DNA from 3 places in the Erwinia sp. E_sp_B01_1 genome. Region 1 is predicted to be linked to each of the others. Evidence: predicted binding sites of a transcription regulator. Region 1 holds the regulator's gene; each other region holds the start of a gene.
The links. Region 1 encodes CRP, which controls carbon source genes, mostly activating them, when cyclic AMP is high. Its sites were predicted from a motif close to ATGTGANNNNNNTCACAT; they were not measured.

Region 1 (10,731 bases):
ATTCTTACGGGCTGATGAATCCCCGCTTCAGCACATGGCACGACTGGCGCCAAAAGTGCTTGAGCAGCAGTTACGGGATTATCTGGGCAGTTTTGGTTTCCAGAACGATAAAGTCTCCGAAAACACCGAACGTTTCTCAGGCGGTGAGAAAGCCCGCCTGGTGCTGGCGCTGATTGTCTGGCAGCGCCCTAATCTGCTGTTGCTGGATGAACCGACTAACCACCTTGATTTAGATATGCGTCAGGCGCTGACTGAAGCCCTGATTGATTTCGAGGGGGCGCTGGTTGTGGTATCGCACGATCGTCATCTGCTGCGTTCCACTACCGATGATCTGTATCTGGTCCATGATGGCCAGGTCGAGCCCTTTGATGGCGATCTGGAAGATTACCAGCAATGGCTGAGCGATTTGCAGAAGCAGAGCAGCGACGCGGAGCCAAAACAGGAAGGGGCTAACAGCGCCCAGGCTCGTAAAGATCAGAAGCGTCGTGAAGCGGAGTTGCGCACGCAGACTCAGCCTTTACGTAAGCAGATTGAAAAGCTGGAAAAGCAGATGGAAAAGCTGAACGTACAGCTGGCCGAAGCAGAGTCAAAACTGGGCGACACCGCCCTCTACGACCAGAGCCGTAAGGCCGACCTTACCGCAGCTCTGCAACAGCAGGCCACGGCGAAATCGGCGCTGGAAGAGTGTGAAATGGCGTGGCTGGATATTCAGGAACAACTTGAAACTATGCTGGCTTCCTGATGAGACAGGCGGGAGAGCAGGACGGCTCTCCCACTACAATTCTGCCGTACCCTCTTTACCAGCGTCTAAGGTTCATTTCCCCCCAGTCAGTTATCCTTAGTGCCGTTAACCCCCTCCGCCTGCCACATCACGCCCGATAAAATGGCTGATCCCCCAGAATTGTTGCGCGATGCATGATCCTGCGCTGCGGCATGTAGTCGGCATTGGCATAATGCTGCGTCACCCGGTTATCCCAGATAGCAATATCATTCTCCTGCCAGCGCCAGCGAACCTGAAACTCCGGTTTGGTGATATGGGCAAACAGGAAGTTCAGCAGCGCATCACTCTCCTTCTGACTCAAATCCACAATGCGGGTAGTGAAGCCCTCGTTCACAAACAGCGCCTGTTTGCCACTGACCGGATGCGTGCGGATAACGGGGTGTTGCAGCGGAGGATTCTTTTCTACTGCCAGCTTCCAGCGCGCATGTTCTTCTTCACTGCCACGGTGTTTGAATTCCTGGAAAGATTTGGTGAAATCATGCTCCGCCCGGAGCCCGCTTAACAGCACTTTAAAAGGTTCGGACAAAGCCTCATAAGCCGCTATTCCACTGGCCCATAATGTATCTCCACCCGTCTCCGGCAACTGTTTGGCCGCCAGAATCGCACCCGCTGGTGGGGTAGTGATAAAGGTGACGTCGGTGTGCCAGTTATCATTGTCAGGTGGATTATTATCATGGGTATCCAGCACGATAATCTCTTCCACATCCGGCGCGTGTGGGTAAACCGGATGAATATGCAGATCGCCAAATCTGGTGGCCAGCGCACGCTGCTGCTGAGGCGTGACAGGCTGATCGCGGAAAAACAGCACCTGGTGACGGATCAATGCATGCCAGAGCTGTTCAAACTGCGCATCGCTCAGCGGACGGCTTAGATTAATGTCGGAAACCTGAGCACCGATATAGGGGCCAAGCGCGGTAATAGTCAGACGTTCGTTCATGAATGTACTCCATGCCAGGGGGTCAGACGGCGTTGTAAAGCACGCAAACCCAGTTCAAGGGTGAAAGCGATCAGGGCGATAACGGCGATCCCGGCCAGTACCACATCCGTCGCTAAAAATTCTCCGGCAGACTGCACCATAAAGCCCAGTCCACGGGTGGCAGCAATCAGTTCGGCAGCGACCAGTGTTGACCAGCCCACGCCCAGCCCGATGCGCAGTCCGGTGAGGATTTCCGGCAAAGCTCCCGGCAAGATCACCAGCCACAACACCTGCCAGCGGTTGCCTCCAAGAGACTGTGCGGCGCGAATACGAACCTGCTGAGCACTCTTCACCCCCGCCAGCGCGGACATGGCGACAGGTGCGAAAATCGCCAGATAGATCAGCAGGATTTTTGAGGTCTCGCCAATGCCGAACCAGATCACCATCAGCGGCAGATACGCCAGCGGAGGCACAGGCCGGTAAAGCTCAATCAGGGGATCAAGAATGCCGCGAGCCGTCTGACTCAGGCCCATCAAAATGCCAACTGGCACGCCAATCAACACCGCAGCCAGCAGCGCTATTAAAATTCGGCTCAGACTGGCGGCCAGATGCTGCCACAGCGTGGCATCCATAAATCCCTGGGAACCGGCAATAGTCAGCAGCTGATGAAAAACCTGCTGCGGCGCAGGCAGAAAAAGCGGTGCAATCAGCTGCAGTTCAGTCACTCCCCACCAGATGGCAAGCAGGACCAGTAGTGTTGCCGTGCTCAGCGTAAACTGCCTGCTGAAAGGCCAGCTCAGACTGCGCTGCACGGTTTTTTCCGTCGATAACAGGCTCATGAAAATACCTCACGCTGCTGAAAGACCTGGCTCAGAACGTACTCCCGACGCTCAATAAAAGCGGGGTCGGATTTGATCGCCCGGCAGGATTCCCCGGCTGCGTAGCGGCGGCCAAAATCAAGCGGGATCCGCTCAATGACGGTACCCGGCCCCGGTGACAGCAAGATCAGCTCGCTGGCCAGGAAAATAGCTTCTTCAATATCGTGGGTAATCAGCAGGATCTGTTTGCCACTTTCCCGCCATAACGTCAGCAACAGCTCCTGCATCTGTTCACGGGTAAACGCATCCAGTGCGCCAAAAGGCTCGTCCAGTAACAGCAGTTGAGGATCGGCTGCCAGCGCACGGGCGATCCCGACGCGCTGGCGCATGCCGCCGGATAACTGCCAGATAAAGCGCTTTTCTGCTCCTTCCAGCCCGACTTTCCTCAGCATCTTCCGGGCAATATCCCGGCGAGGCTCTTTCACCATCCCCGCCAGCTGCAAACCCAGCGCGACGTTATCCAGCACGTTTCGCCAGGGCAATAACCCTTCATGCTGGAAGACCACGCCACGTTCTGCACCAGGTCCGTTTACGGCTTTGCCATCGAGGAGAATGCTGCCGGATTCCGCAGGCAGAAAACCGGCAATCAGATTAAGCAACGTGGTTTTGCCGCAGCCTGAAGGGCCTAATACCACCAGCAGTTCGCCGCTGTCGATCGACAAATTGATATCCTGCAGCGCGAGGTGCCCTTCATAGCGGGCCGTCAGATGCGAAACTGTCAGCATGGGATCCCCTTAATCACTCAGCAATTTGCTTAACAAAGCGATCGGTAACATAGTCGCTGTAATCACTGGCCGCCTGAAGCACCTTGCCCTGAGCTTTGAGGAATTTAGCGGTATCGATAATGGCCTGATCCACGGGTTTCCCCAGTTGCTCCACCTGTTGCCGGGCGGTGAGATAGGTATTGCCCTTAACCAGACCCGGAACCTGGTCTTCCGGAACACCGCTCAGACGCGACAGCTTGCTGAGGTTATTACCGTCTTTCAGCCACTGTTCCGGATTGTCGAGATAGCCTTTTTGCGCCGTTAACGCACTACGGGCAAATGCGGTGACCACTTCAGGATGCTGCTGCGCAAAATCTTTGCGTACTACCCACACATCCAGCGTCGGTGAACCCCACTCGCCAACCCGTGCTGAATCGGTCAGGACTTTGCCCTCCTTCTCCAGTTCATTCACCGCTGGCGCCCAGACGTAAGCGCCATCAATGTCGCCCCGTTGCCAGGCAGCAATAATTGCAGGGGGCTGAAGATTAACAATTTGAAGTTGATCGGGACGGATGCCCCAGTGTTTAAGCGCTGACAGCAGGCTGTAATGCGTGGTGGAGATGAACGGCACCGCAATGCGTTTGCCGAGCAGATCTTGCGGACTGCTGATAGTTTTCTTCACTACCAGCGCTTCAGAATTTCCCAGCTGAGAGGCCAGCAGGAAGACCTCTATGGGCACCTGCTGACTGGCGGCCACCGCCAGAGGACTGGATCCGATATTGCCAATCTGCACGTCCCCGGAAGCTAACGCGCGCACCACGCTGGCTCCACTGTCAAACTTGCGCCAGTCCACTTTCGCCCCGCTCTCTTTGGCGAAGGTATCATCAGCCTGAGCGATCTTGGCCGGCTCCGCAGAAGTTTGATAAGCGACGGTGACATCCACCGCTTGTGCGCTGAGTGCCGACAATGAAAGTGCCGCCGCAATAATTGTAAGAGTGAATTTTCCCGCCATAACCTGCCCCGGTAAGTGATCGTTATTGTCTGAATAACGCCTTTGTAACCGAGAGCAATCATCGCGATAAAGTAATTAAAAATTATCTTTTATAACCATTCATCCTTAGAACAATCACTGGAAACCAAAGCTTAAAAGCGGATTTAAGCCATAAAAAAACCACCGCGTGGCGATGGTTCTTTCAGAAAGCGTCTTCAGCGCCAAATCAACAGGACGCAGGCGGCAGTCAGGAGACCCATTGAGAGGTTAAAAACGGTCCAGGCGCGACGGCTCCGCAAAATGCGGCCAATCAGCGAACCGAAGCCCAGCCAGATCAGGCCTGAAACCACGTTAACCAGCGCCATACCGATGCTGATGGCCATGACGGAATGGCGATACTCATCCCCTGCCAGGCTGAAGCTGGCGACGGCACCCAGCGCCATTAGCCAGGCTTTGGGATTAATAAGCTGCAGCAACCCGCCCTGCCAGAACGGCATCGGTGCGGCAGGTGCGCTACTGGTTTCCAGTTTCTCATAGGTTGCCGTGGCTATTTTCCACGCCAGCCAGAGGAGATAGACACTGCCAGCTATTTTCAAAAAGAGATGCAGCGAAGGATAGAGCAGAATCAAGCCGCCAATCCCAAAGGCGACCATCAGCAGCATCACCTGCATACCGAGCATGATGCCGATCAACAGCCACAATGAGCGCAAAAAACCAAAATTGGCGCCGGAGGCGGTGAGTAACATATTATTAGGGCCTGGCGTAATGGCTGCGACCCATAAAAAGCCCAACATTGATAAAAATAAACTCAGTTCCATATGAAACGGGTGCTCCTCACCCCCTGACCAGAAACGAACTTGTCGAAGCTAGCAATGTGACAGGGATCCTACAAGCATTTTGAACATGAATTTTAATCACGGAACAGCCCTGCCTTTCAGGCCGCTGGCTGGCATGAGCAATGCCCATCTGCAAACGATTTTGCCACGGCTGATTCGCCGCCGGATTGAGCTGCAACCTCACTGGCAGCGCCTGACGCTTCCGGATACGGATTTTGTCGATCTGGCCTGGAGTGAAGATCCCGCTGGCGCTAAACATAAGCCCAGGGTTGTGCTCTTTCACGGGCTGGAGGGAAGCTTCCACAGTCCCTACGCGCACGGACTGCTGCAGGTCTGTAAAGCGCGGGGCTGGCTGGGCGTGGTGATGCATTTCCGTGGGTGCAGCGGCGAACCGAACCGGCTGCGGCGAATTTATCACTCCGGCGAAACCAGCGATGCCCGCTTCTTTCTTCAGTGGCTAAGGGAGGAATGGGGAGCGGTGCCTACCGCTGCTGTGGGTTTCTCTCTTGGGGGAAATATGCTGGCCTGTCTGATGGGTGAACAGGGGAATGCCTGCCTGCTTGATGCCGGAGTGGTGGTTTCTGCCCCACTGATGCTTGAACCCTGTAGCCTGAAGCTGGAACAGGGATTTTCCCGTTTCTACCAGCGCTATCTCCTCAGCCTGCTCAAGCAGAATGCCGAGCGTAAATTACTCGCCTGGCCCGGAACGCTGCCCATCGACCTTCCGCAGCTCCGGGCGTTGAAAAAACTGCGGGATTTTGATGACGTTATTACGGCCAGAGCGCACGGATTTCTGGATGCAACAGACTATTATCGCCGCTGTAGCGCGATGCCTTTACTGCCCGGCGTGGCAAAACCTTTGCTGATCATCCATGCTAAAGACGATCCCTTTATGACCAGCGAGGTCATACCCGCTGCCGGCCTGCTGCCTTCCAGCGTCACTTATCAGCTGACGGAGTATGGCGGCCACGTAGGATTTGTCGGCGGCACCCTGCGGAAACCGCAAATGTGGCTTGAGCAACGTATACCTCAATGGCTTTCAACCTGGCTGGACAACTAACGTGATTATTCCCTGGAAAGATTTAGACGCTGAAACTCTCGATAACCTGCTGGAAGCCTTTGTGCTGCGGGAGGGCACTGACTATGGCGAGCAGGAAAAGACCCTTGAACAAAAAGTTGCAGACGTTCGCCGCCTGCTAAACAGCGGCGAAGTAGTGCTGGTGTGGTCAGAACTGCATGAAACAGTAAATATTATGCCTCGTGGCCAGGTGACCGGTTAACAAGGCGGTTTAATGCACAGAGATGACACCTGTGCGTTAAACATGGTACCAATGCTGGATCGATGTGATTTTTTTCAGGGAGGTATGCCATGTCAGCCAAACATCCGGTCATCGCGGTGACCGGTTCCAGCGGAGCGGGAACCACTACCACCAGCCTGGCTTTCAGAAAAATTTTCCAGCAGCTGAATCTGCATGCTGCAGAAGTCGAAGGTGACAGCTTTCATCGCTACACCCGTCCTGAGATGGACATGGCCATCCGTAAGGCGCGCGATATGGGCCGGCATATCAGCTATTTCGGTCCCGAAGCCAATGACTTCGCGCTACTGGAACACACCTTTGCTGAATATGGCCGTAGCGGCAGCGGCAAATCGCGTAAATACCTTCACACTTATGATGAAGCTGTGCCGTGGAACCAGGTTCCGGGCACCTTTACGCCGTGGCAACCCCTGCCTGAACCTACCGACGTTTTGTTTTATGAAGGCCTGCACGGCGGTGTCGTGACGCCTACCGATAACGTTTCACAGCATGTTGACCTGCTGGTCGGCGTGGTCCCCATCGTTAACCTGGAGTGGATCCAGAAATTAGTGCGCGACACCAGTGAACGGGGGCACTCCCGCGAGGCGGTAATGGATTCGGTAGTGCGCTCTATGGAAGATTACATTAATTTCATCACCCCACAGTTCTCGCGCACACACATCAACTTCCAGCGCGTCCCCACTGTAGATACCTCTAACCCCTTCGCTGCGCGAGCCATTCCCTCGCTGGATGAGAGCTTTGTAGTGATCCACTTCCAGGCGCTGGAGGATATTGATTTCCCCTACCTGTTGTCGATGCTACAGGGGTCTTTTATCTCCCACATCAATACATTAGTGGTGCCGGGTGGAAAAATGGGGCTGGCGATGGAATTGATCATGGGGCCGCTGGTGAAACGGCTGATCCAGGGGAAAAAATTGAGTGATGCCCCGACAGTGCGGGGCAGCAGCAAAACGGTGATGCAGTGACTTATCCTGTTATTCAATCACTTCATAACTGTGGGTGATCTCCACGCCCTTTCCTAACATCAGCGCAACAGAGCAATATTTCTCAGCGGAGAGATCCACAGCACGCGCTACGGCCTTATCAGCCAGCGCTGCACCGCTGACAATAAAGTGCATATTGATATGGGTAAACAGGCGGGGTGCTTCCTCACGGCGCTCTGAAGTTAGCTTAACCTCGCAATCCCTGACGTTATGACGGCCCTTCTGCAGGATGGAAACCACATCTATTGCGCTGCATCCGCCCGCGGCCATCAGCACCATTTCCATCGGGCTTGGTGCCTTATCGCCTGAATTCCCATCCATCAACACCTGATGTCCCGATGAGGATTCTCCCAAAAACGTTAACCCTTCTACCCACTTTACCCGAGCCTGCATAACAAGTTCCTCTAATTCATTCAGTTAACCTCAGATTACGCTTTACCCTGAAAAACGGCAATGCGGCAGTTTTCGCACTATGCTGAAGCGAGACAACAGAAGACACCCATTGAAAGCTGTGCTACAAACAAAGCTGTAATATATTCGTCAGTACTCTACATGCATGACGAAACGGGACGACATAACGAGCCAGGCTTTTGACAGAGGCCCGAATAAATTTCCTGATGGGAAACGCTTGACTATTTCAACGCCTGGCAGGGAACTCTGCCCCTGTATTTAGGCACGATTACAACAGAGGATAACAGCGAATGGTTCTCGGCAAACCGCAAACAGACCCGACACTTGAATGGTTCCTGTCACATTGCCATATTCATAAGTATCCCTCCAAAAGCACGCTGATTCATCAGGGTGAAAAGGCGGAAACGCTCTACTACATCGTCAAAGGCGCAGTAGCGGTACTTATCAAGGATGAAGAAGGCAAAGAGATGATCCTCTCTTACCTCAATCAGGGTGACTTCATTGGCGAGCTTGGCCTGTTCGAAGAGGGTCAGGAACGCAGCGCGTGGGTACGTGCGAAGACAGCCTGTGAAGTGGCTGAGATCTCCTACAAAAAATTCCGTCAGCTGATTCAGGTTAACCCTGACATTCTGATGCGTCTCTCTTCACAGATGGCGCGTCGTCTGCAGGTGACTTCTGAGAAAGTGGGCAATTTAGCTTTCCTCGATGTGACAGGTCGCATCGCGCAAACCCTGCTGAACCTGGCGAAGCAACCCGACGCCATGACGCATCCGGACGGCATGCAGATCAAAATCACCCGCCAGGAAATTGGGCAGATCGTTGGCTGCTCACGTGAAACGGTAGGGCGTATTCTGAAAATGCTGGAAGATCAAAACCTGATCTCGGCACACGGTAAAACGATCGTTGTCTACGGCACTCGCTAATCGGCTCTGATCCACGGCGCAACAGTTACTGTTGCGCCGTTTTATTTGGTACGGAGTGATGTGGCGTCGAATCATTTATCACCCAGAAGTTAATTACGCACTGCGCCAGACGCTGGTGCTCTGTTTACCCGTGGCTACAGGATGGCTGCTGGGCGATTTGCAGAGAGGTTTACTCTTTTCCTTAGTGCCTGCCTGTTGCAATATTGCTGGTCTCGATACGCCTCATAAACGTTTTTTCAAACGCCTGATTGTCGGCGGAAGCCTGTTTGCCTTCAGCAGCTTCCTGATCCAGTACCTTGGCGGCCATGCCGTTCCCCTGCCGGTTATTCTCTTTACGATGGCGATGCTGCTGGGCATTACCGGGGAGCTAAGCCCGCTGCATGGGCGTTTGCTGCCAGGCTCGCTGATTGCTGCAATTTTTACGCTGAGTCTGGCCGGACGTATGCCCGTCTGGGAACCGCCGATGCTCTATATTTTGGGCACAATCTGGTACGGAGTCTTTAACTGGTTCTGGTTCTGGCTGTGGAAAGAGCAGCCGATGCGCGAAACTCTCAGCCTGCTCTACCGGGAGCTGGCGGGCTATTGCGAAGCCAAATATACCCTGCTGACCCGGCTTACCGATCCTGAAAAGGCCCTGCCTCCGCTGCTGATACGACAGCAGAAAGCTGTCGACCTGATCACCACCTGCTATCAGCAAATGCACATGCTGTCAGCTACCCGTTATAACCATCATAAACGGCTAACCCGGGCATTTCAGGTGGCGCTGGATTTGCAGGAACATATCTCAGTCAGTCTGCATCAGCCGGAGGAGGTGCAAAAACTGGTTGAGCAGAGCCATGCTGAAGCGGTCATTCGCTGGAATGCTCAGACTATAGCTGCCAGGCTGCGTGAACTGGCCGACGATATCCTCTATCACAAGCTGCCCAACCGTTTCACCATGGAAAAACAGTTGCAGGCGCTGGAGAAAATTTCGCGTCAGAATCCGGATAATCCGGTTGGGACCTTTTGCTATTACCATTTCAGCCGTATCGGACGGGTGTTGCGCACGCAGCGCCCTCTCTATCAGCGGGACTTAATGGCCGATCGGCAACGCCGGCTGCCTCTGCTGCCCGCCATCAAAAGCTATCTGTCGTTGAAATCCGCAGCCCTGCGAACCGCAGGCCGGTTCGCCGTGATGCTGACCTTTGCCAGCTCCCTGGCGCTGTTCTTTAATCTGCCAAAACCTTACTGGATCCTGATGACGGTGATGTTCGTCAGTCAGAATGGCTACAGTGCCACCCGGGTAAGGATCCAGCACCGTGCGCTTGGCACGCTTGCCGGGTTGGTTATTGCGGCTATAACCCTGCGACTTCAGGCACCGGAATCGATCGTCCTGCTGGTGATGCTGGCGATCACCCTGATCAGCTATCTGTTTATCCGTAAGTTCTACGGCTTTGCCATGATCGGTTTTACCGTCACCGCCGTTTACTCTTTACAGCTCCTCTCGCTGAATGGGGCAGATTTCCTGCTGCCCCGGTTGCTGGATACGTTGATGGGCTGTCTGATTGCCTTTGCCGGCATGGTCTGGTTATGGCCACAGTGGCAAAGCGGTCTGCTGCGACAGAATGCGCACGATGCGTTGGGCACTTATCAGGATGCGTTACAGCTTTTACTGGGGAATGAGCAGGATCCGGTGAAGCTGGCTTACCAGCGCATAAAAGTAAATCAGGCTCACAACGCGCTGTATAACTCGCTGAATCAGGCGATGCAGGAGCCGGGATTTGATCCCAGTTATCTTTCCGATATGAAACTCTGGGTAACGCACAGTCAGTTTATCGTTGAGCATATCAATGCCATGACCACGCTGGCGCGCGAGCACACCATGCTGACCTCTTCGCTGGCAGAGCGCTATTTGCAATCCTGCGAGGTGGCACTGCAACGCTGTCAGCAGCGACTGGAATATGATGGCCCCAGCTCTGAAGCTAACGTGCTGGATTCACAGGTGGAGTTTCA
Region 2 (10,731 bases), 1.5 Mb from region 1:
GCTGACCGAGAGCGGATATTTTATCCGGACGGAAACCGCTCCAGTGATCTTCTTCCGCCATCACCACCGGCACCTGACGGTAGCCCAGAGATTTCAGGGTCTCGATCGCGGCCGGTTCCTGGTCGAGGTTAACCAGCTTGTAATCGATCCCCTGCTTATCCATCGCGTTTTTAGTTGCATTGCACTGGACACAGTTGTTCTTTGTGTAAATAATAATGCGCATGATTCGTATTTACCTTATAGGCTGGTTTTCGTCTCATCTGGCACGCATCTTGCTGGTGTCTGGTGCCGGTGAATAACCACATATTGTGTTTGTGTTGATGCATTAATACTAGATATAGCGTTGTGAGAATGCAACCACGCATTGTGCAAGCCTATGTGCGTTTTTCGGATAATCGCGGCTGGAAGCCTTGTCAGTCAGGGAATGCGGGGAAAAGGGCGGGGCAAAAAAATCCCTGCGGCGCAAACAGCAGGGATTTGGATGAAGATGATAAATTAGTTACGTGGCGTTGTAGTCGTTGCAATCAGGGCCCCAACCAAAATACCTACCGCTGCACCGATGCCCACGCCGTGCCAGGGTTTATCACGAACATAGGAGTCCACCTGCACACCGGCATCCTTTGCCACCTGAGTGACACGGTTTTTGCCGTTAAGCTTAGCGCGGGTCTCTTTCAGTAAAGCCTCTGCGCGTGAGCGGGCACCATCCACTTCATCTTTGGTTTTGCTACCGTAAGATTTCAGCAAATCGTCGAGAGTATCGGCCAGTTGAGACACGTCCTGATTAATATCAATGTCATCATTTTTTGTTTTCCGGTTAAACATATTTATCTCCCTTAGAAATGAAATGTACTATTAACTGTAGACCATCACGCAGATTTTTAGTGACCCGGACCCCGAACCCGCGCCTTTATGGATTATTCCGAAAGCGCTCAACCTTCACGCTGATGTAAAGTTGCAGGGTTGGCACGATTAGAGGAATCAGCATGTACTTACGCCCTGATGAGGTCGCTCGCGTACTGGAAGGTGCGGGATTTGAAATGGACGCGGTGACACCAAAAGCCTATGGTTATCGCCGCGGCGATAACTATGTTTATGTTAATCGTGAAGCGCGTATGGGTCGTACCGCACTGGTTATTCACCCTACGCTGAAAGAGAAAAGCCACGGCTATGCCCACCCGGCTTCAGAGATGAAGTCCTGTGATGAATATGTGCAGTTCCCAATGTATCTGGCGGGAGAGAATCAGGATCACTACGGCATCCCTCATGGATTCAGCTCCCGGGCTGCCCTGGAACGTTATATTGTGAATATGTTTGGTTAATCATTCCGTCCTGTGAGTTTTCGGCGCGCGCCAGCGCTGAAAACCCTGCCTCCCGGCCCATCCCCCACATTCAGTAACGTTGCTTTCAGAAGCCAGAATCGGTATAACGCTGACCCCATGTGGAAGTTTAGACGTCTATATGGATAAGTCCGTGATGCAGCAAAGTAACCCCGACACAACGCAACAATTTAAGCGCAGCATGAAAGCCCGCCACCTGGTGATGCTCTCCTTAGGCGGCGTAATTGGCACCGGCCTGTTCTTCAACACCGGCTATATCATCTCCACTACTGGCGCGGCAGGCACGCTTTTGGCCTATCTGATCGGTGCGCTGGTGGTTTATCTGGTGATGCTCAGCCTGGGGGAACTCTCTGTTGCGATGCCGGAAACCGGTGCTTTTCATGTTTATGCTGCACGCTATCTCGGCCCTGCGACAGGCTATACGGTGGCCTGGCTCTACTGGCTGACCTGGACAGTGGCGCTGGGATCCAGCCTGACAGCCGCCGGATTCTGTATGCAATACTGGTTCCCGGACTCGCCCGTCTGGCTATGGTGCTCACTGTTCTGCGGGCTAATCTTTCTGCTGAATGTGGTCTCCTCGCGCTTCTTCGCGGAGGGGGAGTTCTGGTTCTCTGTGATCAAAGTGATCACCATCCTGGCTTTTATTATTCTGGGCGGTGCAGCCATGTTCGGCTTTATCCCGCTGAAAGATGGCAGCAGCGCCCCGTTTTTCCACAATCTGACGGCTTCGGGCTGGTTGCCGCACGGTGGGCTGCCTATTCTGATGACCATGGTTGCCGTGAACTTCGCTTTCTCCGGCACTGAGCTGATTGGCATTGCCGCCGGTGAAACGGAAAACCCGCATAAGGTTCTGCCACTGGCGATCCGGACTACCGTAGCCCGCCTGATCATCTTCTTTATTGGCACCGTGCTGATCCTGGCGGCGCTGATCCCGATGGATCAGGCCGGGATCGTCAAAAGCCCGTTTGTACTGGTCTTTGAAAAGATCGGTATTCCCTATGCAGCCGACATTTTCAACTTTGTGATCCTGACGGCGATCCTTTCTGCGGCAAACTCCGGGCTTTATGCTTCTGGCCGCATGCTCTGGTCGCTCTCTAATCAGCAAACGTTGCCACGCTGTTTCGCAAGGCTGACCCCTCGCGGTATCCCGTTGATGGCCATTTCGGTCAGCATGCTGGGTGGTTTGCTGGCGCTTTTTTCCAGCGTGATCGCGCCGGATACCGTATTTGTGGCGCTTTCAGCCATCTCCGGTTTTGCGGTAGTGGCTGTCTGGCTGAGTATCTGCGCCTCACACTTTTTCTTCCGTCGTGCACATCTGCGTGCAGGTAAACCGCTTTCGGAACTCAAATATCGCGCTCCGTGGTTCCCTGTCACCCCGATTGTGGGCTTCCTGCTCTGTCTGCTGGCCTGTGTAGGGCTGGCCTTCGATCCTGAACAACGCATTGCGTTATACTGCGGCCTGCCCTTTGTAGCGCTGTGCTACGGGGCTTTCTATCTGACTCAGCTGCTGAAAAAGCGCGAAAAGGCTAAGGAGGCTTTGCGTGTTACCGAATAATATCCCTGTTGAAAAACGGGTTGCCGCAGGTCTGGTACTGGATGGCGCGATGGCTACCGAACTGGAAGCACGCGGCTGTGATCTGACCGATGCTTTATGGTCAGCGAAAGTGCTGATTGAAAACCCTGAGCTTATTTACCAGGTGCATTACGACTATTTCAACGCTGGCGCTCAGGTTGCCATTACCGCCAGCTATCAGGCTACCCCGCAGGGATTTGCAAAACGGGGGCTGGATGAACCAAAGTCGCTGGCACTGATTGCCAGAAGCGTGGAGCTGGCAAGTCGTGCCAGAGCCGATTATCAGGCAGCGAATCCGCAGGCAGTTAATCTGTTGATTGCAGGATCTGTCGGGCCCTACGGCGCGTATCTGGCGGATGGCTCGGAATACCGGGGTGATTACTCCCTGCCGCAACCAGCAATGATGGATTTCCATCGTCCCCGCATTCGGGCGCTGGTGGAGGCCGGGGCGGATATCCTGGCCTGTGAAACGCTGCCCTCCTTTGCTGAAATTCAGGCTCTGGTCGCTGTGCTGGCTGAATTCCCCGACACCCCCGCCTGGTTTTCCTTCACGCTGCGTGATAGTGAGCACCTCAGCGACGGTACGTCACTGAGCGAAGTCGTGGCCCTGCTGGATAACTGCCCTCAGGCCGTGGCGCTGGGCCTTAACTGTATCGCTCTGGATCAGGTCACTGCGGCTCTTCAGGCGCTCTCCGCCCTGACCAGCAAGCCGCTGGTGGTTTACCCAAACTCAGGCGAGCAGTACGACGCCACCAGCAAAACCTGGCACAGTGATGCCTCTGGCTGCACGCTAACCGACAATCTCTCCGCCTGGCAGGCTGCCGGAGCAAAACTGATTGGAGGCTGCTGCCGGACCACGCCTGCAGATATCTCAGCCATCGCAAAACGGCATTCAAGATAACCCCCTGAAAATTTCCCTTATTACGCCCGTATTCGCCGGGCGTTATTAATGAAAACCCGGCAGACTCCGCTTAGACTATTCTGAATATTTACTCTGGCAGGAACATTTATGACAAGGCTTTTACTGGCGCTGACTGCAGCGTGGTTACTGAGTGGCTGTGCCACAATCGTGGGTGACAAAGCCCAGGACGTCTCAATTCAGACCTGGCCTCAGGGCGTCAAATTTGTGGTGCAGGATGAAACAGGGCGGGCAGTGGCAGAAGGCGTGACGCCGCAAACGGTTTCTCTGCTGAAATCGGATGGCAGCTATTTCGGTAAGAAAAAGTACCGACTGATGCTGGAGCGGGCAGGCTACGTGCCGCAGACCATTCCGCTGGAAGAGAGGCCAAACCTCTGGTACATCCTGGGGAATATTCCACTGGGCGGCTTCCCTGGCTGGCTGCTTGTCGATCCTTTCAACGGTGGGATGTATAACATCGAGCCGGAAAGAGTGCATACCATCATGAATCCGGTAGGCGCGCGCGGGTAATATAGTCCCGGACGCTGCGATTCAGGGGCAGAAACAACAACGCCAGCGCTGTTTAAGGCGCTGGCGTTGAGAGAGCGCGTTCAACGCATCAGAAGTTGTAACCCACCACCAGGTAGTAACCCCAGCCGGTCGATTTCACTTCAAACGGACCGTTACCAAAGTTCAGCTCCTGGCCATCGGCCCACTGTCCGCCGTTGTGGAAATAACGCGCCACAACCGAGTAGTGCCAGTGATCATAGCCCAGAGAGAGGATATGGCTGGAGGCGATAGAGTTGCTGGTACGGGATGCATCAGACTTATCACGCAGGTCGGAACCCCAGTCAAAGTTAGTGAAACCAACATAGCCCAGATTACCGCCCCACAGGGTGGTAATAGGCACGAAGTATTTCACCTTGAAGCGGTAACCATCCCAGCTGTTTTCATTGGCTGCGCCGTAGTTTTCCCACTGGTATTTGGCATAAACGTTCAGCGAGAGTCCGATATCAGAATGCGTATCGATATCGGTGCCCAGACCCATATACCAGGTGTTCTGACGGTTATCACTGTTGTGACCCATATCGTAGATATAGTTGTTCGCGAAGTACCACTCTTTGAACGGACCAAAGCTCAAATCGGTATTGGTCAGCTTGTCGATGGAGAAGCGGGGTTCGATCTCCATAAACAGCGGGGAGCCGTGATCGAAAATACCGTTGGCGTTGGAGTTGCCCACGCCAAAGAAGTTGGTGGCATCCAGGTAGCCGTAGAAATCGAACCAGTCTTTTTTAGCAAAGGCTTCGTATTCGAGATAGACGTCATTATTGAACTGAGGTCCGAAACGGGTGTGGGTGCTGCCCACCACGTTAACGCTCTGGTGCCACCAGTCGGAAACGTATTCCGGTGCATCAGTAGCCGCCGTTGAAGAGACACTATAAGAGAGCGCCGCAAGTGCGCCAGCCATCAGAATTTTATATTTCATTATATTACCACATGCTTAATGACCATTTTCTGCAGCCACTGCGATGGTCTTGTTAAGTCGTCGACAGCCAGGAGAAGGGTGGCTGTATTCACAGCAAAAAACACCCGTATTGAATGCTGCGGCAGTGTGCCGCTATCCGGGCTTAAGGAAATAGAGATTGCTCACACTTGTCAAACTCTGTTTCATTTCACTTTAATTAAAGTGTGATGTGCATCACAAAATAATTCCAGTGCAGGGTTTTTGACCGGCAGGCAGGCTGCAATGGACATTATTGGGGGAGTAATCGTTTGCCTCGCGATTTAAAGCCTGATGGCATGACAGTCCCCTCCATCTGGCCATGATTATGTCTTCCGGTTGGGGGTGAGTGTGATAAGGGAAACTTATGATTCAGGCCCCCTGACAGGGGCCGATTTTATAAGCGTCCCGGTTAAAAGCGGGTTACATCAGGCGTCGATAGCCTCAGCATGCTTTAACAAATATTGCTCGGCCTCGGCTGACCATAATCCCTGATGGCGGTCCAGGATGGCGCGCAGTTCAGGATTTTCAATTTTTTTCAACGAAGTCAGCGGCAGATTTTTACCGGTGTAAACCAGTTTTTTACCGCCTACGATGGCCGGAAGATCAAGGGTGGCTTCACCTGCTGCGTTCAGCCCGAGAATATGCGTCACTACCTTTGCAGCCTGAACTTTTTTCTCCTCAATCAGCTTCACGGCGTTGAGCATATCCTCTGTATTGCCACCAGAAGTGCCAACATAGTGGGTGAAAGAGTAATGCACGTCATAGAAATTGATGGGCGCGCTGAACTGCCTGTTCTGGGGGCCGGCAAAGAAATTGACACAGCCATCCGGGGCAAGCAGCGAGGAAGCCTGGGTCACCAGCGCTTCATTCGGAACAAACACAAAAATATCGTCATAGCCTTCACCATCGCTCAATGCCATCAGATTTTCATCAGAGGCCTCCAGTTTGTTCAGGTAATGAATCTTCGTCTGAGGCCCGGAAGGATAGTGCAGACGCGCGTAATTGAGCTTTTCGTCATGGTTATCGGTGACAACCAGCAGGGCGGGATTGACGGGACCATGAAGGGCGTAATCTGTCGCCAGTAATCCCATTGGACCAGTCCCGCCAAGGATCAGGGTGCGTCCCTGTGGGCGGATCCCCATTTTGTGGTTATAGCTACCCTCCTGAAGATGGTAATTCGCATTAAAAGCGCCAATCACGCAGGAAAGCGGTTCAACCAGCGAGCCTTCAAAATAGGTCTCACCCTTATAAGCCAGCAGGCAATTCTGCTCCATCACCTCATTGGGAATGACAATATGCGTGGCTTCACCGCCGATCCAGGGGAAAGAGTAACCGGGGCAGTCAGGGCGATCCGGCAGTTGCAGATTGGCCTGAATCACATAGCGTTGCCCGGCCTGAAACTGATGCTGCCATTTTTTTCCAACGGCAAGAATATCTCCGCAGAATTCATGGCCGATGATCACCGGATGGGTGGCAACATCATCAGGCACCTTCTTGTGATCCTTACCCTGATTCGCCTCTTTCCAGGAGGAGAGGCACAGGCTGTCCGTGACCACCGTTGCCAGAATTTCATCTTCCTTCATCGGTGGAAGGTCAAAGGTTTCCAGGCGTAAATCACGTTTACCATACAGACGCAGAGCTGTTGTTTTCATAGTTAACCCCCTCATAATAGTGAGTAACCCCGGTCTGAACCGGGGCGGAAGATCAGGACAGGAAGCCTGATGCGTTACCGATAATCCCCAGACCAAACAGGCCAAAAATCAGCCAGACGGGATTAATCTTCTTATTCAGCAGACGTACCATCAGCAGGGTCAGGCCCAGCGCCAGCAAGCCAGGGCAGAGCTGATCGAGAATGTTTTGCACGGTCATGGTGACGGTGGTGCCCTCCGCCCCCGGAGTGTGTGAAATGACCAAGGGCACGTTGATACGGGTCCATTTGGTAACCAGCACGCCCATGACAAACAGCCCCAGGATGGAAGCGCCTTCGGTGAGTTTTTGCAGCACATTTCCACCCATATCGCTGACAATATTCACTCCTTTCTTAAACCCGTACTGCAGGCCATACCATTTCAGCGCCAGACGCGCGGCATTGAAGAGGATGAAGAAAAGCAGCGGGCCCAGTATATTTCCGGACAAGGCCAGAGAAGCCCCCAGCGCCGCAGTGACCGGTCGCAGGGTTCCCCAGACCAGCGGGTCGCCCACACCTGCCAGTGGCCCCATCAGACCGACCTTAATACTGTTGATCGCGCCATCGTCGATCTCTGCGCCGTTAGCCCGCGCCTCTTCCATCGCGGCAGTGACGCCCAGAACCGGGCCGCACACCGCAGGCGTGGTGTTGAAGAACACCAGATGACGCTTCAGTGCCGCAATCTGATCTTCCTTGCGTGGATACAAACGTTTGATCGCGGGGATCATGTCGTAACAAAAACCCAGCGCATGAATGCGTTCGTAATTAAACGAGGCCTGTTGCAGATTTGACCGGACAAACATACTGAACAGGTCGGATCGGGTAAGTTTCTTCTGTTCCATGAAAGGCTCCATTAATCATCAAGTTGATCGAGGGCAGAGGCGGAGTGAACCTGGGCACCGGGTTTACGCCATTGCGGATTCAGCTGGACATACACCAGGGCGATGATCATGCCCACGCAACCAAAAGCCAGCAGGCTGAAATTGAGGTAGCCGCCAACAAGGAAACCGAGGAAAAAGAAGGGCATCAGGTACTTCACGCCCATCATGCGCAGCACCATGGCATAGCCCACCACCACGATGAACCCTCCGGCAATTTGCAGGCCCTGGGTCACGAATACCGGAATGGCATTAAGCATATGGCTGACCATATCCGCGCTGACGAACAGGGAGACAACCAGAGCGGGTACAGCAACGCGCAATGCCTGAACGCCAAGAGCGGAAACATGCAGGATATCGATAGTGCGGAATCTCGCCTGTTCTGCGGCTTTGTCCGCTGCGTGCTGGAAGACTACGGTGAGGGTACGGGCAAGAACGGTCAGTACCTGACCTGCTGCGGCCACAGGAAGGGCAATGGCGATACCCGTGGCAATACTTTGCTGTCCTACTATGACCAGAATGGCGGAAATAATACTGGCGAGGGCGGAATCCGGAGATTGCGCCGCACCGACATTCATCCATCCCAGCGCAATAAGCTCCAGCGTTCCCCCGAGCATAATTCCGGTCTTCAGGTCACCGAGTATTAAACCAATCAGAGTACAGGCGATTAATGGCCGATGAGTCTGAAATTCATCCAGAACACTGCCCATGCCCGCGATACAGGAAAAGATAAATATGGCTATTATTTGTAGCGTACTGATTTCCATGAGTGTCACCTTTAGAGTATAAATATCCCTGCCGGTAAAGGCATTAAACTGCTGGTGAGGCTTTTTAATTAAAACGAGGTTTTTATTTTATCAATTATATTCACTGAAGGATCTGAAGCGACGACCCGCAAATCCAGTTTTACGCCAATTTCATCCAGAGCCTTAAAGGCCGTAATATCTTCATCAGCTAAAGAGACAGCTTTAGTTAACTGTTGTCTGCCTGGCCGCCATGCCATACCGCCTATGTTAACGGTGTCTATTTTTACACCGAGGTTAACCATTTTTAATACATCCTGCGGGTTAGTAAACAGATAAAATACATTTTCTCCCTGATATTGTGGGTTGTGATAAACCGCAACGGCTTTTTCAATATTCACCACATTGACTTTGATGCCCGGCGGGGCTGCCTGGCGTAATAAAGTGCGACGAACTTCATCATTAAATACTTCATCATTACAGATAATAATGCGCTGTGCGTTGGCGATTTTAGACCAGACTGTCGTGACCTGGCCGTGAATCAGCCTGTCATCTATTCGGGCGAGCGTAATGTTCATCAGAAATCCTCCTCAGCGATTTCCAGAGGTTGCCAGACCACACAGGTTTGAAGTGCGATCTTAGTGAGATGATTACAGAGCTCATCAATATTCATACTGTTCTGGTTATCCACTAACTCCAGCGCCAGGGGTAATGAAAGCCCACTGATGACTCTTAGACGTGCATTATGCATTGCCAGCGAGGCGGCGGCATTCCAGGGGCTTCCGCACTGTAAATCCACTGCAATTAACCACTCTGCTTCCCTGTTCAGGCTGATTAACTGTTCCAGCTTTGCCACAATATCGCTGGCGTTTTCACCGGGGACAAACTCCACTGCCTGTACGCTGGTGGTGCCATAAACCATCTGCACCGACTCCAGCATGGCACTGGCGAGTTTGCCGTGCGCGCAAAATAGTGCATTAACCATAGAGGCTCCTCAGCCGCGGGTTTTACCGCCTGCAATATTCGTGGTTACACCGGTTATGTAGCTGGCCCGTTCTGAAAGCAGAAAACTGACGTAATCAGCCACTTCTGTCAGGCGGCCCGCACGACCAATCGGGATTGAATTTTTGGTGTAACCTTCACGTAGCTGCTCAACGGTTATATTGCGTGTCCATGCCAGCGCCTCTTCATATTCCGGCGTGCGCAGCCCGGTTTTTTCCAGGATGCCAGGCGCCACGCCCACGACCCGGATGCCATGTTTGCCCAATTCTTTGGACCATGAGCGGGTAAAACTGTTGAGTGCGGCCTTGGTTGCGGCATAACAACTCTGACCTTCTGAGCCTTCCAGGCCGCTTTCCGAAGAGACATTAACAATCGTGCCGCTGCGCTGTTTTACCATCTGGCGTGCTACAGCTTGCGACATCATAAAGACGCCTTTCTGATTAATATTGACCATCTTCTCAAAAACGGCTTCATTTAATTCATACCGTCCCGAAGGGGACTTCTCATCAACCAGCAAACGGGGGAGGTTAACTCCAGCATTATTGACCAGACCATCAATACGGCCAAAGTGTTGAATAATCTCTTCAACAGTGTTTTTAACCTGACTGAAACTGGAAATATCCGTTGGCCAGAATCGGTAAAGACGGCCATCCCGATGTTCACTCTTGTCGCCGCTGATGTCTGCCATCTGGACATTCGCGCCTTGTTCAAGTAATTCCTCTACTATTGCCAGACCTATTCCTGAGGCGCCGCCGGTGACAATAATGATCTTGTCCTGTAAGTTTAACCATGTTTTCATTATCAACTCCTGATTTTGATACAAGGAGGTCTGAACAATGAATATTGCCCAATTCTCCTTTATGGATAAAAATAATGTGTTTAATTTCAGTATGTGTGTTTTGTTTTTATGGCTCCTGAATTCCCGGTTATCTCCTTATGAACTTTGGTTTAGTAGTAATTCAGCTATTTCCCGGTTACTGATCAGGCAATTGATATATTTCCCCTTCAATGCGCCCAGAATGCCGCTGTATTTATTTTCCCCCAGGGCGATTCCGACTGAATAACGGGCCCGTTTTAACTTGTGCATTTCAATGGAAAGTGTTTTTTCA
Region 3 (10,731 bases), 300 kb from region 1:
GGTACTCAGCAAACCAGGTGAAGCCACCTGAGGCTATCGCCACATGCCAGCCCAGAGCCTGTAACTTATGCACCAGCTCAGTCAGGCCCGGCATCAAAGGCAGCTCATCGCGCACCTGAGCGAGAATATTGGCATCCGCACCTTTCAGGGTTGCCACGCGCTGACGCAGGCTGGCGGCAAAGTCCAGCTCGCCACGCATCGCCCGCTCGGTCACTTCTGCAACCTGCTCACCGCAGCCCGCCAGTTTGGCTATTTCATCAATGCACTCCACCTCAATCGCGGTGGAATCCATATCCATCACCAGCAGACCTGGCGTTTTCAGATGGGGGATTTTACCCAGCGGTGCCACATCAAGACCGGCATCATGGGCCAGTTTGGTGGCGCGCGGCGTCAGGGATCCAGCCAGGCGAACGACGTGATACTCTTCAACACGCCAGGCGCTGACGATCACCATCGCGGCCCCAAGCTGACGCTGGAGTTCCGTGAGGCTGGTTTTATTCAGATCGCGCCCGTACAAAAGCCAGCCAGTGCGGCCGGCACGGTAGTCGAGCGGCATGACTTCATCGCCACTGAGAGATAGAGGTAAACCCGGCCACAAAGAGACATCGGAAGGCAGGTCGCACCAGGTCAGACTATTTGGCATTACAGCTCCTGTAGGGACATATTAACCACGCAAGAGGCTACCCTGTCCGCCCCGCTTCTGGCAACATAAAGCATCGATACGAACGGTGGTTCGTGCATAAAGTGTGAAGGGTAAAGATGGCAAAGGCCAAACTTAAATTTCGTCTGCATCGTACGGCAATCGTACTGATCTGTCTCACCTTGCTGGTGGTGCTGATGCAGGGTGCCTCGTGGTTCAGTCTGAGCCACCAGATTGCCCGTTCCGAACAGGTGGATGAACTGGCCCGTACCCTGACGCGTCAGGTGGCGTTCAGCCTGACGCCGCTGATGGAAAACAGCGACGATAACCACCAGAAAATTGTCGACGTTCTGGAGCAGATGACCAAAGAGAGCCGTATCCTGGATGCCTCGGTCTATGATGACGACGGTACCCTGCTGGCTCACAGCGGTGAAACCATCAACGTGCGCGATCGCCTGGCGCTGGATGGACAACGGGCTGGCAGCTACTTCAACCATCAGCTGGTGCAGCCACTGGAAAGTCCTGACGGCCCGCTGGGCTTTCTGCGGGTGACGCTGGATACGCACGTGCTGGTGACCGAATCCAAACAGGTGGATAACACCACTAACGTTCTGCGCCTGATGATGCTGCTGGCGCTGGCTATTGGCATTATTCTCTCCCGCACCCTGCTTCGCGATCGCCGCACACGCTGGCAGCAGTCGCCGTTTCTGCTTACCGCCAGTAATCCGGTAAAAGAGGATCATGAAGAAAGCAGCGAAGAGACGCCTACTCAGACCGATAAAATCTGATCAGGCCATCCGCGCAATTTGCATTAAGAAATGGGTAATGATGAATAGATTCATAAACAGATAATCACGATTTATTTTCATGATAAAAAAGGAAATTTTTGAAATTATTCCTCTGTTTGTAAACAGATACTCAGAGTTGAAAGGGGCTGATGAAGAGGCTTGATGCAAAGGAATCTGGCCGGTGTGCCCGGCCAGTAGAAAGACTTAAGCTTTATCGCCAAGCAGAACGGATTCCAGCGCGATTTCGATCATCTCGCTGAAGGTCGTCTGGCGTTCCGCTGCGGTAGTCTGCTCACCGCTGCGGATATGGTCAGAAACGGTACAGATCGCCAGCGCTTTCGCTCCGAACTCTGCTGCCACGCCGTAGATGCCGGCAGCTTCCATTTCCACACCCAGGATGCCGTACTTTTCCATCACGTCGAACATCTGCGGATCTGGCGTGTAGAACAGATCAGCGGAGAAGATGTTACCAACGCGTGCATCAACACCCAAAGCTTTCGCCGCATCAACCGCGTTACGCACCATCTCGAAATCCGCAATAGCCGCGAAGTCATGGTCTTTAAAACGCATACGGTTCACTTTGGAATCGGTAGAAGCGCCCATACCAATCACAACATCACGCAGTTTAACGTCGGAACGAACTGCCCCGCAGGAACCCACGCGGATGATCTTCTTCACGCCGAAATCGGTGATCAGCTCTTTGGCATAAATGGAGCAGGATGGGATGCCCATACCGTGACCCATAACTGAAATTTTGCGGCCTTTATAGGTGCCGGTGTAGCCCAACATGCCGCGCACGTTGTTCACTTCTACCGCGTCCTGCAGGAAGGTTTCTGCGATATGTTTTGCCCGCAGCGGATCGCCCGGCATCAACACCACGTCAGCGAAGTCACCCATTTCTGCATTAATATGAGGGGTAGCCATTTTTCATCCTTTTCAAAGTCTTGCCGGCGTCAGTGCGCCGGCCGGTTACGTTTGGCCAATTACAGCATGCTTTTGCCGTATTCCATATCGGAAAGGCCAAAATAAGTTGCCACAGTCTGGCCGATATCAGCGAAGGTGTCACGGTAGCCCAGCGAGCCCGGCTTGACGCCAGGTCCGTAGATCAGTACCGGGATATGCTCGCGGGTATGCTCGGTGCCTTCCCAGGTAGGATCGCACCCGTGGTCAGCGGTGAGGATCAGGATATCCCCCTCCTGCACCAGCGCCATCAGCTCAGGCAGGCGGCGGTCGAACAGCTCCAGTCCACCGGCATAGCCCGGCACATCACGGCGATGTCCCCAGGTGGAGTCAAAGTCCACAAAGTTAGTAAAGACAATGCTGTTATCCGGCGCGATTTTCATCTCTTCAATGGTCGCATCAAACAGGGCATCCAGGCCGGTCGCTTTGACTTTTTTGGTGATGCCGACGTGCGCATAGATATCGGCAATTTTCCCAACGGAAATCACCTGACCATTCTGCTCATCCACCAGCTTTTTCAGGATGGTTGGCGCAGGTGGCTCTACGGCCAGATCGTGACGGTTGCCGGTGCGCTCAAAGTGGCCAGGCTTGTCACCCACAAACGGACGCGCAATGACGCGGCCAATGTTATAGCCACCTTCGGTCAGCGCTTCACGGGCGATTTCACACAGCTTATAGAGGCGATCCAGTCCGAAAGTCTCTTCGTGACAGGCAATCTGGAACACGGAGTCCGCAGAGGTATAGAAAATCGGCTTGCCGGTTTTCATATGCTCTTCGCCCAGCTGATCCAGGATCACCGTGCCGGAAGAGTGACAATTCCCCAGGTAACCCGGTAAATCAGCCTTCTCCACCAGCAGATCCAACAGCTCCTGTGGGAAGCTGTTCTCTTTGTCGCTAAAATAGCCCCAGTCAAACAGCACCGGCACGCCGGCGATTTCCCAGTGACCTGAAGGGGTATCTTTGCCGGAAGAGAGTTCGCTGGCATAGGCGTAAGCGCCAATGATTTCAGCGTTCTCATCCAGACCCGGCGGGAACTTGCCGGTCGACTCTTCTGCCGCTTTGCCTAAACCCAGTGCGGTCAGGTTCGGCAGATGCAGTGGCCCTTTGCGCCCTTTGTCAGCTTCACCTTTGAAGCACGCCTCAGCGATATGGCCGAGGGTATCCGAGCCTTCGTCGCCAAACTTACCGGCGTCTTTGCTGGAGCCGATCCCAAAGGAATCAAGCACCATGATAAATGCACGTTTCATCCTGGTCTCCTGCGTCTTTAACGCGATGAGCTTAAATTTTATCGATCAGAATAGTATGACGCTTATGCTGTGATTCTGCGACAGATAACTGGCGTCGGGTGCGGTGCAGTTTCGCTTAATGTGATCGCGCGTTTAACTGCCTTAGCCGCTTCCTGCCAGTCAGACTCGGTGGCCGCATGGATCACTGCCAGAGGACGCTGGTTATCGGCCTGGTCACCCAGCTGCGCCATCTCGCTGAAGCCCACGCTGTAATCCAGCGTATCACTGGCCTGACGACGGCCGCCTCCCATTCCCACTACCGCCATTCCCAGCGCACGGGTATCCATGGCGCTGACGATGCCAGGCTTGTCGGCATAAAGCGCCTTGCTGAGCATCGGGGCTGGCAGATACTTGTCCATCTTCTCTATAAAATCTGCCGGGCCTTTCTGAGCGGCTACCATGCGCGCGAAAACTTCTGCCGCTTTGCCGTTATCCAGCACCGCCTGCAGTTTTCTGGTCGCCTCTGCGGTATCAGCCGCCAGCCCGCCAGAAACCAGCATTTCCGCACTCAGCGCCAGCGTCACTTCCAGCAGGCGAGGATTGCGGTATTCACCGGTAAGGAAGCGTACCGCCTCACGCACTTCCAGCGCATTCCCCGCGCTGGAGGCCAGCACCTGATTCATGTCAGTCAACAGCGCCGTGGTTTTGCAACCCGCGCCGTTAGCCACGCCCACAATCGACTGAGCCAGCAGTTCAGACTGCTCAACGGTCGGCATAAAGGCTCCCGACCCTACTTTGACATCCATCACCAGCGCATCCAGCCCTTCGGCCAGTTTTTTCGCCAGAATTGAGGCGGTGATCAGCGGGATGGAATCAACGGTAGCGGTGATGTCGCGGGTGGCATAAAAGCGTTTATCCGCTGGCGCAAGAGAGTTGGTCTGGCCAATAATTGCCACGCCCACCTCTTTGATAATGCGCCTGAAAGTCTCATCATCCGGGAAGATATCAAAGCCAGGAATCGCTTCGAGTTTATCCAGCGTGCCGCCGGTGTGCCCGAGGCCACGGCCTGAGATCATCGGCACATAGCCGCCGCAGGCTGCCACCATCGGGCCGAGCATCAGCGACGTCACGTCGCCCACGCCGCCGGTAGAGTGCTTGTCCACCACCGGCCCGTTAAGGCCCAGCGACTGCCAGTTCAGCACCGACCCGGAATCTCGCATGGCCATGGTCAGCGCCACGCGTTCCTGCAGAGTCATATCGTGAAAATAGATAGTCATCGCCAGTGCGGCGATTTGTCCTTCAGAGACGGTGTTATCACGGACGCCGTTGATGAAGTAACGGATCTCTTCTTCGCTCAGCGCCTGGCCGTCTCGTTTTTTACGGATAATTTCTTGTGGCAGGAACACGTTGCCCCCTGGCATTAATAGAGAAACTTAATAGGCTGAATCGCTTTTCGCGCCCGTATGCCCTGCCGCAGTCAGCAGGCTGGCTAGCAGGCTGGAGGCGCCAAACCGGAAGTGACGGGCATCAGCCCAGTCACTGCCCAGAATGTCGTCGGCCAGCTTCAGGTAGATTGCCGCATCTTCCGCCGTGCGCACGCCACCGGCAGGTTTGAAGCCCACCTGGTGCTTAACGCCTTTGTCGGCGATAACGCGCATCATGATTTCGGCCACTTCTGGCGTGGCGTTGACCGGCACTTTACCTGTCGACGTTTTGATAAAATCGGCACCGGCGGCGATGGCGATTTCAGAAGCTTTGCGGATCAGCTCAGGCGTTTTCAACTCGCCGGTTTCGATGATCACTTTCAGCAGCACGTCGGCGTCTGTGCAGGCTTCTTTACAGGCGCTGACGATCTCATAGCCAATCTCTTCATTACCGGCGATCAGCGCACGGTAAGGGAACACCACATCAACCTCATCGGCGCCGTAAGCGATCGCAGCGTGGGTTTCGGCCAGCGCAATCTCCAGATCGTCATTGCCGTGCGGGAAGTTGGTGACGGTAGCGATGCGGATATCCGGCGTGCCCTGTTCGCGCAGCGTTTTACGGGCGATGGGGATAAAGCGTGGGTAAATGCAGATGGCCGCAGTGTTACCGGCAGGGGATTTAGCCTGATGACACAACGCGATCACTTTTTCATCGGTGTCATCATCATTCAGGGTGGTCAAATCCATCAGTTTCAATGCGCGTACAGCGGCGATTGCGTCGGTCATGTTGTTCTCCAGACAATGTTTAAGGCGGACTGCCAGAGCGCACATCAGCAAAGCGCCAGCAACCACCTGAGCCCCGGCAAGGGCTGTGATGTTAAAATAGTAACGGAAAAGCGCAGCTCTTTTCCGTGATGAAATTCACGAACAGGGGAATGCTGTTGCAGGCATTGTACCTTCCATGTGACTAATATCACAAAACAACCCCATTCAGCGCCAGAGTGCGGGTCAGGAATACGATTACTAACCGGCAGCGGCGCGCAATGTTATAATAATAACATTTTTCGGGCAGTATAACCGCTACAGATGACAATATCGCCGTTCAGGCGGTGAAGCTTTGGATTAAGGGGGACTTTAAGAGTTTAGCCAGTCAGAGCTGAAAAAGGGCGCGGGTGTTCTCACGAAGGGTTTCGGCGATCTCCTGCGGCGATTCGGCGCGCAGTTCACACAGGCTTTGCCAGACATTTTTTACCCGCTCCGGGCGGTTCGCCTGACCCTGGAAGCCCTGCAGGGGCATATCCGGCGCATCTGTTTCCAGCAGCAGCGAAGAGAGGGGCAGGCGCGCAATGGTATTACGGGTTTTGCTGGCCCGCTCATAGGTAATCGTGCCCCCCACGCCAATGGCATAGCCCAGGCGGACAAACGCCAGCGCCTGCTGTTCGCTCCCGGCAAAACCATGCACCACGCCGCGACGGGGAACGTCGAGACGTTTCAGATGCTGCGCCAGCTTATCGTGGGTCCGGCGTGAATGAAGGATCACCGGCAGATCGTATTTTTTCGCCAGCCGCAGTTGTGCATCGAGCACCCTCTCCTGCTTCTCAAACTGGGGATTTTCTATATAGAGATCCAGGCCGATCTCGCCGATCGCCACCAGCTTTGCTGAACGTTGCCGGAGATAACCTTCAAGCCGATCGAGATGCGCATCCTGATGCTGGTCAATGGCCATCGGGTGGGTGCCCAGCGCGGCATACAGCGGTGCCCAGCGTTCTGCCAGCGCCATCACCCCGGCATAACGATCCGCCGCAACGCCCACCACGATGATCTTCTCCACCCCGGCCTCTGCCGCCAGACGAAGGCTGGCTTCCTCATTCCCGCAGAAGGGATCAAAATCAAAATGACAGTGCGTATCGACGAATGTCGGATTCATGCCAGCGATCCTTTATCGTAATCAGCATCATTTCCCGCCAGAGGATCCAGGATCGCGCCCTGACGAATCGGTTCATTAGCCACAGGAGCGGGTGGGATCACCGGCTGCTGGCTGACCAGTGACTCATTTTCCTGCAGCCACTGACCGAGTGTAGCCAGGAAATAGCGCCCACAGCGGCGGCCCAGATGATAATCCTGATTCAGTGACGCCACACGGCTGCCCAACGCCATGCTGGCAAGCACATGCGGCGGAAAGATTTCAATAATGTTCAGCTTGCCCGGCGGGTTCTCAATAAAGTCCTGAGTGGCACGGTAGCTCTCCTCATGCAGATGCATAATATTCATCAGCGGCTGCAAGGCGCTGTCCGTGAGCCAGCGTTCGATGCGCTTCAGCCACTGCGGCGTATAGGTCATCTGCGAAGGCACCGTACGGATAACCACGATGGTTTCAGCCCCACGCCGTGCCGCTTCACGCACCGGAATGGCATCGCTGATGCCGCCATCCAGATAGCTGATACCATCCATATCCACACCGGGGCGGTACAAACCGGGAATGGCGCTGGAAGCTTTAATGATGTTCAGCCAGTTAGCCGCCGTGGGCGCAAAGTAGCCCGGTGAATAATCATCACTCCGACAGGCGCACATATAGAACTCGCGGCCTGAGGAGAACATCTTCTCGCCCGCTTCCATCGCCAGCGGAAACTCCTGAGCGGTAACGTCCACCAGCCAGTCGAGATCGATCAGGTGCCCGCCACGAACAAAACGCAGAGGATCAAAAAACAGTTTACTGGTGGTGTAACGGGTGATGACCCTGCGCGCGTAACCAGGCTGGCCACAGATATAGGCAGAGAGATTTTGCGCTCCCGCAGAGGTACCCAGCATCAGATCAAACGGGTTGTAATTAGCCCGCTGGAATTCATCCAGCACGCCTGCGGTGAAGATACCGCGCTGCCCACCACCTTCGCAGACCAGAGCGAGTTTGCCTGGACGAAATGGGGTCAGCCCCAGCGGCTCAATGTTGCCGAGGGTCAGGGGGATGCGTTTGCCCAAAGACAGTATCCTCAGAGGAGTAAATTGCGAAGGATACACGGGAAGGGAGGAAACTGTTTGGCGGTTGTTGCGTTCTTTTGTATCAAAAATGCCGGAGGCCAGTCATTGACTGGCCTCCGTTGAATCATTTGTCAGACGGTCTATAACTTCTTACGGCCAGTGAACAGGCTGATCAGGAAGATAATGATACCGACAACAAAGACGATTTTAGCTGCCCATGCGGCTGTACCAGCCAGACCACCAAAACCTAACGCTGCTGCGATGAGCGCGATAACCAGAAAAATAATGCCCCAACGAAACATAAGCTTCTCCTTACCCTATATTAGAAATCGAACTGCCTGATTTATTCAATCCGCCTTCAGGCGAGACTGGGTTATTTTCTTCAAACATTTTCGATGTGGGTCGCCTCATCATGAGGCGAACCACCTCTGTTTATGACTTCACAGTCAGATCGTTCTTAACGCTCTTCACACCATCAATAGCTTTGGCAATACCTTCAGCGCGTTCGGACTGCGCCTGGCTTTTCACCGTACCGGACAGCTGGACCACACCGTTAGTGGTTTCCACTTTCACGTTACGTGAAGGAACGATGTCGTCTGCTAACAGTTTAGCTTTAATTTCGCTGGTCGTTGCCGCATCACCGGCATAACCGCTTACGCTGGATTTTGTGCTGTCTTTAACGTGCAGTTTATCGCTGACAGATTTCACGCCTTCAACTTTCTTCGCTGCCGCTACAGCCAGTTCTGCCTGGTCCTGAGACGGAACGAAACCACTCAGCGTCACGACGCCTGAATGTGTCTCAACAGAGATATCCGTACTTTTGATTGCGTCGTTGTCTACCAGTTCGGCTTTCACCTTGGCAGTCACGCCGCTGTCATCCATGTACCCGCCGACTTTTTTCATAGAACTATCGATTTTAGAACCGGCGCTGTCAGTTGAGGACTGCACTTTAGAGGTCGCTGTGTCTTCTGCCATTGCAGTACCGCTAATCAGTGCAGAACCTACCAGTACAGCCATCAGAGTCTTAGTCATCTTAGTCGTATTCATCGATGTGTTCCTTCTTCATGTAATTGCACTCACAACTGTGAGCTTTCAGTCACAAACGGCGTGACTGTAGTAAGTGAGACGTTGCAGCTACCGCGCCGCCTGTTTTCGTCCTGTAGAAATAAATATAGACGGTAATCAGGATTTCACCGCCGCTTGTGGTTGATATGATGGATAAATGCGCAAAAAGCAGTTTTTTTAAGAGCAGTCTGTAACTTTCAGCCGGGAAACGGGCAAAACAGGGCCAAAAAAAAGCGATGCACAATGCATCGCTTAAAGAGTGTAGACGACATTTCGTCCGTTATTAGTGTTCGCGCGTTTTCCGGAACACCACTTCAGGATATCGCTCCTGGGTAATGTTGAGGTTAACCATAGTAGGAGCAATGTAGGTGAGGTTATCACCGCCATCCAACGCCAGGTTCACTTCATTTTTACGCTGGAACTCATCGAACTTCTTCGCGTCGCTGCATTCCACCCAGCGTGCGGTAGAGACGTTGATGGATTCGTAGATAGCTTCAACGTTGTATTCGCTTTTCAGGCGCGCCACAACCACGTCAAACTGCAGTACACCTACGGCGCCTACAATCAGATCGTTGTTATGTACCGGACGGAACACCTGCACGGCGCCCTCCTCCGAAAGCTGTACCAGCCCTTTCAGCAGCTGTTTCTGTTTCAGCGGGTCACGCAGGCGGATTCGACGGAACAGTTCCGGCGCGAAGTTCGGAATACCGGTGAACTTCATGTTCTCACCCTGAGTAAAGGTGTCGCCGATCTGGATGGTGCCGTGGTTGTGCAGGCCAATGATGTCGCCCGGATAAGCTTCTTCAACGTGCGAACGGTCGCCAGCCATAAAGGTCAGCGCATCGGCAATCACCACATCCTTGCCCAGGCGAACCTGGCGCAGCTTCATGCCTTTTTCGTATTTGCCGGACACCACACGCATGAAAGCCACGCGGTCACGGTGTTTAGGATCCATATTGGCCTGGATCTTAAAGACAAAGCCGGTGAACTTGTCATCAGCGGCCGTCACGGTGCGCAGGTCAGTTTTACGTGGCATTGGAGAAGGTGCCCACTCAACCAGACCATCCAGCATATGGTCCACACCAAAGTTACCCAGTGCAGTACCAAAGAATACCGGCGTCAGCTCACCGGCCAGGAAAGCTTCTTTGTCGAACTCATGGGAAGCACCCTGCACCAGCTCAAGCTCTTCACGCAGCTGGCCAGCCAGTTCTTCACCGATCGCTTTATCCAGATCCGGGTTATCCAGACCTTTCACCACGCGCACTTCCTGAATGGTGTGCCCTTTACCGGTCTGGTAAAGGTAAGTTTCATTTTTATAAAGGTGGTAAACACCTTTAAACAGCTTGCCGCAGCCGATCGGCCAGGTGATGGGCGCACAGGCGATCTTCAGCTCGCTTTCCACTTCATCCATGACTTCCATTGGATCGCGGATATCACGGTCCAGCTTGTTCATAAAGGTCAGGATCGGCGTGTCACGCAGGCGGGTGACTTCCATCAGCTTACGGGTACGATCTTCAACGCCTTTCGCGGCATCAATGACCATCAGGCAGCAGTCCACCGCCGTCAGGGTACGATAAGTATCTTCGGAGAAGTCTTCGTGCCCCGGCGTATCCAGCAGGTTCACCAGGCTTTCGCGATACGGGAACTGCATC

Region 2: VRC33_RS17350 (nucleoside-specific channel-forming protein Tsx) is a predicted target of CRP. The motif match lies at 5,496-5,513, and genes of this name have one in related genera.
Region 3: deoC (deoxyribose-phosphate aldolase) is a predicted target of CRP. The motif match lies at 6,000-6,017, and genes of this name have one in related genera.

What each region holds. Positions count from the first base shown of each region.
Region 1 is NZ_CP142208.1:408,659-419,389, reverse strand. Features, by position in the region: gene VRC33_RS01850 (ABC transporter ATP-binding protein) at 1-742, shown strand, start outside; gene tauD (taurine dioxygenase) at 870-1,718, opposite strand; gene tauC (taurine ABC transporter permease TauC) at 1,715-2,536, opposite strand; gene tauB (taurine ABC transporter ATP-binding subunit) at 2,533-3,300, opposite strand; gene tauA (taurine ABC transporter substrate-binding protein) at 3,314-4,291, opposite strand; gene VRC33_RS01825 (LysE family translocator) at 4,486-5,088, opposite strand; gene VRC33_RS01820 (hydrolase) at 5,174-6,166, shown strand; gene VRC33_RS01815 (YheU family protein) at 6,168-6,386, shown strand; gene VRC33_RS01810 (phosphoribulokinase) at 6,476-7,387, shown strand; gene VRC33_RS01805 (OsmC family protein) at 7,397-7,798, opposite strand; gene crp (cAMP-activated global transcriptional regulator CRP) at 8,107-8,739, shown strand; gene VRC33_RS01795 (YccS/YhfK family putative transporter) at 8,798-10,731, shown strand, end outside.
Region 2 is NZ_CP142208.1:3,708,381-3,719,111, reverse strand. Features, by position in the region: gene nrdH (glutaredoxin-like protein NrdH) at 1-223, opposite strand, end outside; gene VRC33_RS17375 (DUF883 family protein) at 496-822, opposite strand; gene VRC33_RS17370 (DUF2002 family protein) at 984-1,319, shown strand; gene mmuP (S-methylmethionine permease) at 1,474-2,892, shown strand; gene mmuM (homocysteine S-methyltransferase) at 2,942-3,811, shown strand; gene VRC33_RS17355 (hypothetical protein) at 3,920-4,339, shown strand; gene VRC33_RS17350 (nucleoside-specific channel-forming protein Tsx) at 4,428-5,294, opposite strand; gene sorE (L-sorbose 1-phosphate reductase) at 5,738-6,964, opposite strand; gene VRC33_RS17340 (PTS system mannose/fructose/sorbose family transporter subunit IID) at 7,017-7,841, opposite strand; gene VRC33_RS17335 (PTS mannose/fructose/sorbose transporter subunit IIC) at 7,853-8,644, opposite strand; gene VRC33_RS17330 (mannose/fructose/sorbose PTS transporter subunit IIB) at 8,713-9,198, opposite strand; gene VRC33_RS17325 (mannose/fructose/sorbose PTS transporter subunit IIA) at 9,198-9,605, opposite strand; gene VRC33_RS17320 (SDR family oxidoreductase) at 9,615-10,421, opposite strand; gene VRC33_RS17315 (sugar-binding transcriptional regulator) at 10,557-10,731, opposite strand, start outside.
Region 3 is NZ_CP142208.1:705,478-716,208, reverse strand. Features, by position in the region: gene serB (phosphoserine phosphatase) at 1-643, opposite strand, end outside; gene VRC33_RS03465 (YtjB family periplasmic protein) at 760-1,428, shown strand; gene deoD (purine-nucleoside phosphorylase) at 1,633-2,352, opposite strand; gene deoB (phosphopentomutase) at 2,412-3,635, opposite strand; gene deoA (thymidine phosphorylase) at 3,698-5,020, opposite strand; gene deoC (deoxyribose-phosphate aldolase) at 5,048-5,824, opposite strand; gene VRC33_RS03440 (TatD family hydrolase) at 6,189-6,965, opposite strand; gene VRC33_RS03435 (patatin family protein) at 6,962-8,014, opposite strand; gene VRC33_RS03430 (DUF1328 domain-containing protein) at 8,155-8,316, opposite strand; gene osmY (molecular chaperone OsmY) at 8,447-9,061, opposite strand; gene prfC (peptide chain release factor 3) at 9,363-10,731, opposite strand, start outside.